One region of the Amycolatopsis sp. CA-161197 genome, then DNA from elsewhere that is predicted to be linked to it. Evidence: riboswitches for the same ligand, from Rfam matches in the RefSeq annotation. Region 1 holds a riboswitch; each other region holds the start of a gene.
The links. Region 1 has a riboswitch for S-adenosylmethionine ahead of ACQPXB_RS43625 (methionine ABC transporter ATP-binding protein). Riboswitches for the same ligand answer to the same signal wherever they lie in the genome.

Region 1 (3,234 bases):
GCGGCTCAAGCCTGAAACAGCCGTGCCAGGTGGTAGTCCAGCGTCGCCAGGACCTCGCCCGGCGTGAAGCGGCCGTGGAGGACGTCGAGGCCGAGTCCGGTGAAGCCCGCGACCAGGAGGTTCGCTTCCTGCCGCGGCTGGACGCCGGGCGGGAGAACCGTGCGGCGCAGCAGGCTGGTGAGCAGGTCCTCGATCGGCGTCTCGGCCTGCAGGAAGACCTTCGCCAGCGCCGGGTCGCTGTGGGTGCGGCTGAAGTAGGCGCGGTGGACGCGTAGCGACAGCTCACGCTCGGCGTCCAGCGGCAGCAGTTCCGTGAGCAGCGTCCGGACCACGCCGCGCACGCTCTGGTCGACCTGCGCCGCGATGCGGGCCTGCGTGCGCTGCTCGCCGCGTTCGTGCAGATAACGCAGGGAGAGCACGAGCAGATTGTGCTTCGTCTCGAAGTAGTACTGCACCAGCCGCAGCGACACGCCCGCCTCGGCGGCCACCTCGCGCATGCTCACGGAGTCGAGCCCGCGTTCGGCCGCGATCCGCCACACCGCCGTGGCGATCTCGCGCCGGCGCTGCTCGTGGTCGACCCGGTGCGCCACGGTTCTCCTCCGCGTTGGTGATACAACTGTATAGGATACGCGTGTATCACCGATGGGGTGAGCCGGCCGGAATCGGCTCGCGGACGGGAGCGGGTGTCCGGCCGGGAAGACGCGGTGTCTCGCCGTGGCGAACTACCTGGCCGAACCGTCATTTACCCACGCGCGGGCCGTCGCGGAATTGTCGGGCCGGAATCGCGCCTCCACCAGGGATCGGCGGCGTCCACAGTGGAATAAGGGCTGGATTCGCCGCGCGGAAGAAATTCGGTGCCGGAGCTTTTGGGGTCCACGATGTGGCTGCGGGTGTCCCGGTATCCGGGCACCACCACTCGTGTGATCTGCACCAACGCGCTTGCGTTCACCCAATGGGATCGGCTTTACTCAGAAACGTCCATCCCGAGCGACTGAGAGACCTGGCTCGCCGAAGTCGCAGCAACCACCCCCCATGGGGCAGGTGCTACAGCCAGGACCGATGGAGGCTGTTTCCGATGCAGAGGGTAGCCCGCCCGCTCCTGTTGACCCGGCGGCGCGTCGTCGATGAAGGTCGCCGCACGGTATGTGCGTGTCGACGCTCCACAGTCATCGCCTGATCTTTCTTCCGCAATTCTGCGCACCGTCCGAAAAGGACGGTAATTCGGTGACGCCCGGCGCGCCCGGAAACGGTGCTGCGCCTCATGCCTGGAGCTCTCTTCGTGATCACTGTCGAAAACGTGTCCAAGTCCTTTCCCCTCAACGGAAATCCGGTCGCCGCGCTGCGTGATGTGAGCGTCGACGTGCAGGCCGGCTCCCTCTTCGGCGTGGTGGGTCCCGCCGGCTCCGGCAAGTCCACGCTCGCCCGCTGCATCGCCCTGCAGGAGCGCCCGGACCGCGGTGTCGTGCGGCTCGACGGCCTCAACACCGGTGCGCTCGACGGCCGACGGCTGCGTGAGGTCCGCCGTCAGCTGGGTGTCGTCGGCACCAAGCCGGAGCTGCTCGCCGAGCGCACCGTGGCCGGCAACATCGCCACGCCGCTGGAGCAGCTCGGCGTCGACGGCCCGCAGCGCAAGAGCCGCGTCGGCAACCTGCTCGACCTCGTGGGCCTCACCGCCCGGGCCGCGCAGAAGCCGGCCGACCTCACGCCCGGCCAGCTGCGCCGCGTCGCCGTGGCCAAGGCCCTCGCCGCCGGCCCCGCCGTGCTGCTCGCCGACGACCCCACCGCCGGCATCGCCCCCGAGGAGGCCGGCGCCGTGCTCGCCGTGCTCGACCGGGCGCGCGCCGAGCTGGGCACCACCGTGCTCCTGACCACGCCCGACGCCGGTGTCGTCCGCCGCGTCTGCGACGACGTCGCGGTGCTCGAAGACGGCGCGGTCGTCGAACGCGGTCACGTGCTGGACCTCATCGCCTCGCCGGGCAGCTGGACCGCGCAGGCGGTGCTGCCGGCCATCGAGACCGCCCGCGCGCAGGCCGCGAAGTACGACCGGTCCGCCGACGTCGTGCTGATCGGCTTCGCGTCCGTCGGCGCCCTGCTGCCCGAGGCGGCCGGCCGCTTCGACGTGGAGGTCGCCACCATCGGCGGCGGTCTCACGCGCATCGGCGACACCCCGATCGCCCGCTTCCGCATCGGCGTCCGCGGCGAGCGCGCCGACGCGGCGCTGGCGTGGATCGCCGACCGTGGCGCCCACGTGACGCCGGCCGTGCGGGCCGCGCAGAGCGTCGCCGCCTGACCGCTCGCCACACCTCCGGCTCACCGCGCCCCACTGTGGCGTTCGGTGCGTTCAACGCAACGAACGCCGCATTGGGTGCGTTGAGCGCAACCAACGCCACGGTGGGGTGCGGTGGGACTGGGGGACGGGAGAGTCGGGAGCGTGTCCGAGAGGTTGGGACAGCCGTCCTGAAAACGGCTGTTTTCTCCTGGTGGGGAGGCCAGGCGCCCGGCCACGTAGGCTTGACGGGTGCTCGCCGTAGTTCCACCACCAGTCACCGTCCGGGTCCCGGCCAAGGTCAACCTGCACCTGGCCATCGGTGACCTGCGCGAGGACGGCTACCACGACTTGGTCACCGTCTTCCAGGCGTTGTCGCTCACGGACGAGGTGACCGTCGCGGTCACCGACGACCCGGGGCTCGAGGTCTTCGGCGAGGGGGAGGGGTCGGTGCCCACCGACGCCACAAACCTCGCCTGGCGCGCGGCCCAGGAGCTCGCCACCTACGCCGGTCGCGCCGAAGGCGACGACCCGAAGGTGCGGATCGTGCTGCGCAAAGGCATCCCCGTCGCGGGCGGCATGGCGGGCGGGAGCGCCGACGCGGCGGCGACGCTCGTCGGCCTGGCCTCGCTGTGGAAGCTCGACGTGACGCGCGACGAGCTGGCCGCCATCGCGGGCAAGCTCGGCAGCGACGTGCCCTTCGCGCTCTACGGCGGCACCGCGCTCGGCACCGGCCGCGGTGAGCAGCTCGTGCCCGTGCTGTCGCGCCACACGTTCCACTGGGTGCTCGCGTTCGACACCGAAGGCCTGTCGACGCCGAAGGTGTTCGGCGAGCTCGACCGCCTTCGCACCGACGGCAACCCGCCGCGCATCGGCTCGCACACCCCCGTGGTCGAGGCTCTCGCCTCGGGTGACCCGCGTCAGCTCGCGCTGCTGCTGGGCAACGACCTGCAGGCGGCCGCCGTGTC
Region 2 (3,234 bases), 2.5 Mb from region 1:
TCCGCCCGTACGTGGGCGAGACCGACGTGACGCTGATGTACTCCGTGGTCGACATCGCCGGGCTCAACTCGGTGTCGAAGACCGTGCTGGGCAACGCGGCGGCCGCGATCGCCGCCATGGCCCGCCACCACGACACCGGCCGCGAGACCACCGACCGGCCCGTGGTCGCGGTGACGATGTTCGGTGTCACCACCCCCGCCGCGGACGAGGCCCGCGCCGAGCTCGAACGGCTCGGCTACGAGGTGCTCGTGTTCCACGCGACCGGCTCCGGCGGCCGGGCGATGGAGAAGCTCGTGACCGACGGCCTGCTCGCCGGTGTGCTCGACCTGACCACGACGGAGCTGGCCGACGAGCTCGTCGGCGGGGTGCTCTCCGCGGGCCCGCACCGGCTGGAGGCGGCCGGGCGGGCGGGACTGCCGCAGGTGGTCAGCGTCGGCGCACTCGACATGGTCAACTTCGGCCCGGCCGACACCGTGCCCGAGCGGTTCGCGGGCCGGAACCTGTTGGTGCACAACCCGACCGTCACGCTGATGCGGACCACCGCGGAGGAATCCGCGGAGCTGGGCACGCTGCTCGGGCGCAAACTCCGGGCGGCACAAGGGCCCGTGTCGGTGTTCCTGCCGCTCGGCGGAGTGTCCGCTGTGGACGTTCCGGACGGCCCGTTCCACGACCCGGCGGCGGACGCCGAGCTGTTCGCCCACCTCACTGAAGCGCTTTCCGGCAGCGCCGCGGTCGTGACGCGGCGCGAAGAGGCCATCAACGACGCCGGGTTCGGCGCGGCCGCCGCCCGGGAACTGCACCGGCTCATCGGCGAAGGGAGGTCCTGACGTGGACCGCGAACGAGCGCTGGCCCGGCTCACCGCCGCGGTGGCGCAAGGCCGGCCCGTGATCGGCGGCGGCGCGGGCACCGGCCTGTCCGCCAAGTCCGCCGAGGCCGGCGGCATCGACCTGCTGATCATCTACAACTCCGGCCGCTACCGCATGGCCGGCCGCGGCTCGCTCGCCGGGCTGCTGGCCTACGGCGACGCCAACGGCATCGTCGTGGACATGGCGCGCGAGGTGCTCCCGGTCGTGCGCGACACGCCGGTGCTGGCCGGCGTCAACGGCACCGATCCGTTCCGGCTGATGGGCCCGTTCCTCGACGAGCTCAAGCGGATGGGGTTCGCCGGCGTGCAGAACTTCCCGACGGTCGGGCTGATCGACGGCGTGTTCCGCCAGAACCTCGAGGAGACCGGCATGGGTTACGGCCTGGAGGTCGACCTCGTCGCGCTGGCCCGCGAACGCGATCTGCTGACCGCGCCGTACGTCTTCGACCCCGAGCAGGCCGCCGACATGACCCGCGCGGGAGCCGATGTGCTGGTGCCGCACCTCGGGCTCACCACCAGCGGCACGATCGGCGCGCGGACGGCGGTCACGCTCGACGAGGCCGTCACCCGGGTGCAGGCGATGCACGACGCGGCCAAGCGGGTGAACCCGGACGTGCTCGTGCTGTGCCACGGCGGCCCGATCGCCGAACCCGCAGACGCGCAGTACGTGCTCGACCACACCGAAGGGATCGTCGGTTTCTTCGGTGCTTCCTCGATCGAACGGCTCCCGGCCGAGCGCGCGATCCGCGAGCAGACGGAGGCCTTCCGCGCGCTGCGGCGGTGATCGCCGGTCTGTGAGCGCCGTCTCAGCTCACGGGACACCTCTGGCGTCACGGGGCGTCGTTCGGTTACCTTCATCAACAGGTCATGAGTGCCAGCGTTCAGCCCCGGCTTGCTGGCCGGCAACCCTCCTACCGCGGTGGGGTGCCCCGGGTGAAGACCGGGCCGGTCGCGTTGTGCGACAGGCAAGCGCGGGCCCCTCGCCGGGGGTCCCCCGGACTGCCGAGGAGGCACCGCCATGACTCTCGCTCTGGACCGTACCGCTGGAAACACCGAAACCGTTGCCGCACAGGGGATTCCCGGCGTCGCGGGGGCGGCGCTGCGGGTGCCGCTGGTGACCGGCGGCGAGATCGGCTACGCGAACCTCGACCACGCGGCGAGCGCGCCGTGTCTCGACGCGGTCCGCTCCGCGGTCGACGAGTTCCTGCCCTGGTACGCGAGCGTGCACCGCGGCGCCGGCTTCGCGTCGCAGGTGTCGACGCGGCTTTACGAGCGCACGCGCGACATCCTGCGCCGGTTCGTCGACGCGCGCGCCACCGACACCGTCGTGTTCACGCGCAACACCACGGATTCCTTCAACCTGCTGGCCCGCTCGCTGCCGCGGCGCACGTCGGTGGTCGTGTTCGACACCGAGCACCACGCGGCCCTGCTGCCTTGGCGTGGCCCGAATGTGCGGCGCGTGCCGCTGCCGCGCACGCGCCTGGCCGCGGTGTCCGTTGTGGACGAAGCACTCGCCGCCTGCCCGGAAGGACCGCGGCTCGTGGTGGTGACCGGCGCGTCGAACGTGACCGGTGAGCTGCTGCCGGTCGCCGAGATCGCCGCCGTGGCAAGGAAACACGGCGCCCGCGTGGCGCTGGACGCCGCGCAGCTCGCGCCGCACCGCCGGATCTCCCTGCGGGAGCTGGACGTCGACTACGTCGCGCTCTCGGGGCACAAGCTCTACGCGCCCTTCGGCGCCGGCGCGCTCATCGGCCGGTCCGACTGGCTGCGCGCCGCCGAGCCGTACCTCGCCGGCGGGGGCGCGACGAAGCTCGTGACCGAGGACGCCGTCGTGTGGAACACCGGCGCCGAACGGCACGAGGCCGGCTCGCCGAACACCGTCGGGGTCTACGCGCTGGGCGTCGCGTGCGAGCAGCTGGCCGCGAACTGGACCGCCGTGGGGGAGCACGAGGCCACGCTGCTGGAACGGCTGCGCAAGGGCCTGGCCGGCGTGCCCGGCTGCGCCGAGCTGCGCCTGTTCGACGCAGCCGTGGACCGCGTGGGCACCGTGAGCTTCGTCGTCGACGGCTTCGAACCCGGCTGGCTCGCCGCGGTCCTCTCGGCCGAGTACGGCATCGGCGTGCGCGACGGCGCGTTCTGCGCCCACGTCGCCACCAAGCGCCTCATCGGCGAATGCGGCCGCGACGGGCAGCAGGCCGTGCGCGTGAGCCTCGGCCTGGGCAGCACCGAGGAGCACGTGGACCGGCTCGTGCTCGCGCTGCGCCAGATCGTCGCCCGCGGCGCCCGCTGGGAGTACACGAAGGTCGACGGCCGCTGGGCGCCGGTGGGGGACCCGCGGGAGCTTCCTCCGTTCTGCGCCTGAGGCGCT
Region 3 (3,234 bases), 1.8 Mb from region 1:
GCGGTGGCGCGCCGGGGTGAGCCGCGCGGGCCGCCCCGCTAGGGGTGCGGCCCGCGGGCCCGGTCAGCTCAGAGGCCGAGGGCCTTGCTCACGGCCTCGGCCGACGGGGGCACGGTCGCCTTCGGGCCGATGCGGCCTTCGAGGGCGTCGAGCGTCTTGAGGCCGTCGCCGGTGATGAGCAGCACGGTGTCGGCCTCGGGGTCGAGCTTGCCGGTCTCGATGAGCTTCTTCGCCGTCGCGACGGTGACGCCGCCGGCAGTCTCGGTGAAGATGCCTTCGGTGCGCGCGAGCAGCCGGATGCCCTCCACGACCTCCTCGTCGCTCACGTCCTCGATCGCACCGCCGGTGCGGTTGACGACGTCGAGCACGTAGGGGCCGTCGGCGGGGTTGCCGATCGCGAGCGAACGGGCGATGGTGTCGGGCTTCACGGGCTGGACCACGTCGTGTCCGGCGCGGAAGGCGGCCGAGACGGGGGAGCAGCCGGTGGCCTGCGCACCGAACACCTTGTAGGGGCTGGCTTCCACGAGACCGAGCTGGCCGAGCTCGCGGAAACCCTTGTCCACCTTGGTCAGCTGCGAGCCCGAGGCGATCGGCACCACGATCTGCTCCGGCAGGCGCCAGCCGAGCTGCTCGGCGACCTCGTAGCCGAGCGTCTTGGAGCCTTCGGAGTAGTAGGGGCGCACGTTGACGTTGACGAACGCCCACGTCGGGTGCTCGCCGGCGAGCTCGGTGGCGAGGCGGTTGACGTCGTCGTAGTTGCCGTCGACGGCGATCAGGTCACCGTCGTAGACGGCGGTGGTGAGGATCTTGGCGCGCTCGAGCGACTTCGGGATCAGCACGACCGACCGCCAGCCGGCGCGGGCCGCGGCGGCGGCCGTCGCGTTGGCCAGGTTGCCGGTCGAGGGACACGCGAGGACCTCGAAGCCGAACTCGCGGGCCGCGGCCAGCGCGACGGCGACCACGCGGTCCTTGAAGGAGTGCGTGGGGTTGCCGGTGTCGTCCTTGACCCACAGGGACTTCAGGCCCAGGGCCTTGGCGAGGCGGTCGGCCTTCACCAGACGGGTGGCGCCGGGTTCGGTGTTCGGGATCTCCTCGACGGTCGAGGGGACGGGAAGGAGCTTCTTGTAGCGCCAGATGTTCTTGGGGCCGGCCTCGATGTCTTCGCGGCGCACGCGGCCGAAGTCGTAGGCGACCTCGAGCGGCGAGAAGTCCTCCGCGGACACGAACTCCGGGGCGAGCGGCTGCCGGTGGCCCTCTTCCTTCGACACCAGTTCGACGGCCGGACCGAGGTCCAGGGTCTTCTTGGTGGAGGTCGTGCCGAGGGTAACGGTCATCGCGAGGTTCCTTTCCTCATCTGCCCCGCAAACGCGGGCCGGAATTGGCACCGTGGTCGTCAGCTATCCCGCAAATTCGGGAAGACAGGCTGTACGCCGGTTGCCGGGGCTTCGTCGGGCCGTTCCCTCTGCCCCTCTGGATGAGCGGTGTTCAGTTGTCGGCGCGCCGCGGTGTTTCCGGTGGAGCTGTGTTTCCGGCGGAGCGGGGCGCTGCCTCGGGTACACCGTACGACATGGCGATCACCTCGTGCCACGGTGGCGGCGCACATCACCGGAGCGGGCGCGGGGCCGGGCGGGTGAGAGGATGGCGGGGTGACCACCGCACCCGCGCCGCTCCACCTCGTCCTCGGTGAGGAAGAACTGCTCATCGAGCGGGCTGTCCGCGCGTCGCTGGACGCCGCGCGGGCCATCGACTCCACGGCCGAGATGACGCGCAACCGGGTGTCCGAACTCACACCGCCCGTGCTCGCCGAGCTGGTGAGTCCTTCGCTGTTCAGCGAGGGGCGGGTCATCGTGCTCGACTCCGCGCACGACATCTCGCAGGAGCTGGCGGACGCGGTGATGGCGTACCTCAAGGCGCCCGCCGACGGGATCGTGCTCGTGGTCGTGCACAACGGCGGCGGGCGCAGCAAGGCGGCCAAGGCGCTGCCCGCGGCGCTGAAAAAGGCGGGCGCGGAGATCACCGAGTGCCCGAAGCTGACGAAGCCGGCCGAGCGCGAGTCGTTCGTGCGCAACGAGGTGCGCCGCGTCGGCGGCAAGATCGACGCCGCGGGCGTGATGGCGCTGATGGACACCGTCGGCTCCGACCTGCGTGAGCTGTCCTCCGCGGCGACGCAGCTCGTCGCCGACACCGGTGGCGTGGTCGACGAGCAGGCCGTGCGCCGCTACCACACCGGCCGCGCCGACGTGACCGGCTTCGCCGTCGCGGAGAAGGCCGTGGGCGGCGACCGCGCGGCGGCCCTGGAGTCGCTGCGCTGGGCCATGCAGCTGGGCGTGCCGCACGTCCTGGTCGCCGACGCCCTCGCCGACGCCGTGCGCACGATCGCCCGCGTGTCCGCCGCCGGCCGCGGCAACCCGAACCAGATGGCCGGCGAGCTGGGCATGCCGCCGTGGAAGATCCGCAAGGCGCAGGGCCAGTCCCGCGGCTGGGGCCAGGACGGCCTCGCCACCGCCATGCGCGTGGTCGCCCGCCTGAACGCCGAGGTCAAAGGCGTGGCAGCCGACGCGGACTACGCCCTGGAACGCGCGGTCGTCGAGGTCGTCGCCGCCAAGGGCGAACGCTGACCCTGCTCGCCTCGGCAGGCCCCGAATCGCCGAACGGTGAGGCTGAACCCGTCGCTCCGAAACGGGCAACGCGCCGGACCGGTACGCAGCCGTGAGGGCGCGCCAGTCCAGGCAACTGTGTGCGTCGAGAACGGTCGAGAACACACGAAAAAGCCCGGCGACCAGGCGGTCACCGGGCTCTTTCAGGTCTGGCAGGGTGTCGCTGCGATCAGCTCAGAGCTGGTTCGCGCGCTTCGCGAGAGCCGACTTCTTGTTGGCGGCCTGGTTGGCGTGGATGACGCCCTTGGTGACGGCCTTGTCGAGCTTGCGGGCGGCGTCGCGCTGGAGTTCGAGGGCCTTGGTCTTGTCGCCGGAGTCGGCGGCCTCACGGAACTTGCGGATCGCGGTCTTCACCGAGGAGCGGATGGCCAGGTTGCGCTGGCGGGCCTTCTCGTTGGTGGTGATGCGCTTGATCTGGGACTTGATGTTGGCCATGAAGGCGTCCTGCTTTCGTCTCTGTGAAGGTCGCTGCCGCGTCGAAGTGGCTCCGGGCGCCTGGCGTCAAGACAGGCGCGGCCGGGTTTCCTCCCTGACGGAATGCCGCACGGCAACGACGGGAAAGCCTAACAGGCCTGCT

Region 2: another riboswitch for S-adenosylmethionine. It lies ahead of ACQPXB_RS31500 (aminotransferase class V-fold PLP-dependent enzyme); the one in region 1 lies ahead of ACQPXB_RS43625 (methionine ABC transporter ATP-binding protein).
Region 3: another riboswitch for S-adenosylmethionine. It lies ahead of thrC (threonine synthase); the one in region 1 lies ahead of ACQPXB_RS43625 (methionine ABC transporter ATP-binding protein).

The regions. Positions count from the first base shown of each region.
Region 1 is NZ_CP192059.1:9,210,312-9,213,545, reverse strand. Features, by position in the region: gene rsmA (16S rRNA (adenine(1518)-N(6)/adenine(1519)-N(6))-dimethyltransferase RsmA) at 1-15, shown strand, start outside; gene ACQPXB_RS43630 (TetR/AcrR family transcriptional regulator) at 6-590, opposite strand; SAM riboswitch class I at 976-1,066, shown strand; gene ACQPXB_RS43625 (methionine ABC transporter ATP-binding protein) at 1,280-2,290, shown strand; gene ACQPXB_RS43620 (4-(cytidine 5'-diphospho)-2-C-methyl-D-erythritol kinase) at 2,519-3,234, shown strand, end outside.
Region 2 is NZ_CP192059.1:6,731,033-6,734,266, reverse strand. Features, by position in the region: gene ACQPXB_RS31510 (Tm-1-like ATP-binding domain-containing protein) at 1-827, shown strand, start outside; gene ACQPXB_RS31505 (phosphoenolpyruvate hydrolase family protein) at 829-1,650, shown strand; SAM riboswitch class IV at 1,730-1,844, shown strand; gene ACQPXB_RS31500 (aminotransferase class V-fold PLP-dependent enzyme) at 1,885-3,228, shown strand.
Region 3 is NZ_CP192059.1:7,380,105-7,383,338, reverse strand. Features, by position in the region: gene ACQPXB_RS34795 (ComEC/Rec2 family competence protein) at 1-42, shown strand, start outside; gene thrC (threonine synthase) at 69-1,334, opposite strand; SAM riboswitch class I at 1,348-1,481, opposite strand; gene holA (DNA polymerase III subunit delta) at 1,647-2,618, shown strand; gene rpsT (30S ribosomal protein S20) at 2,832-3,092, opposite strand.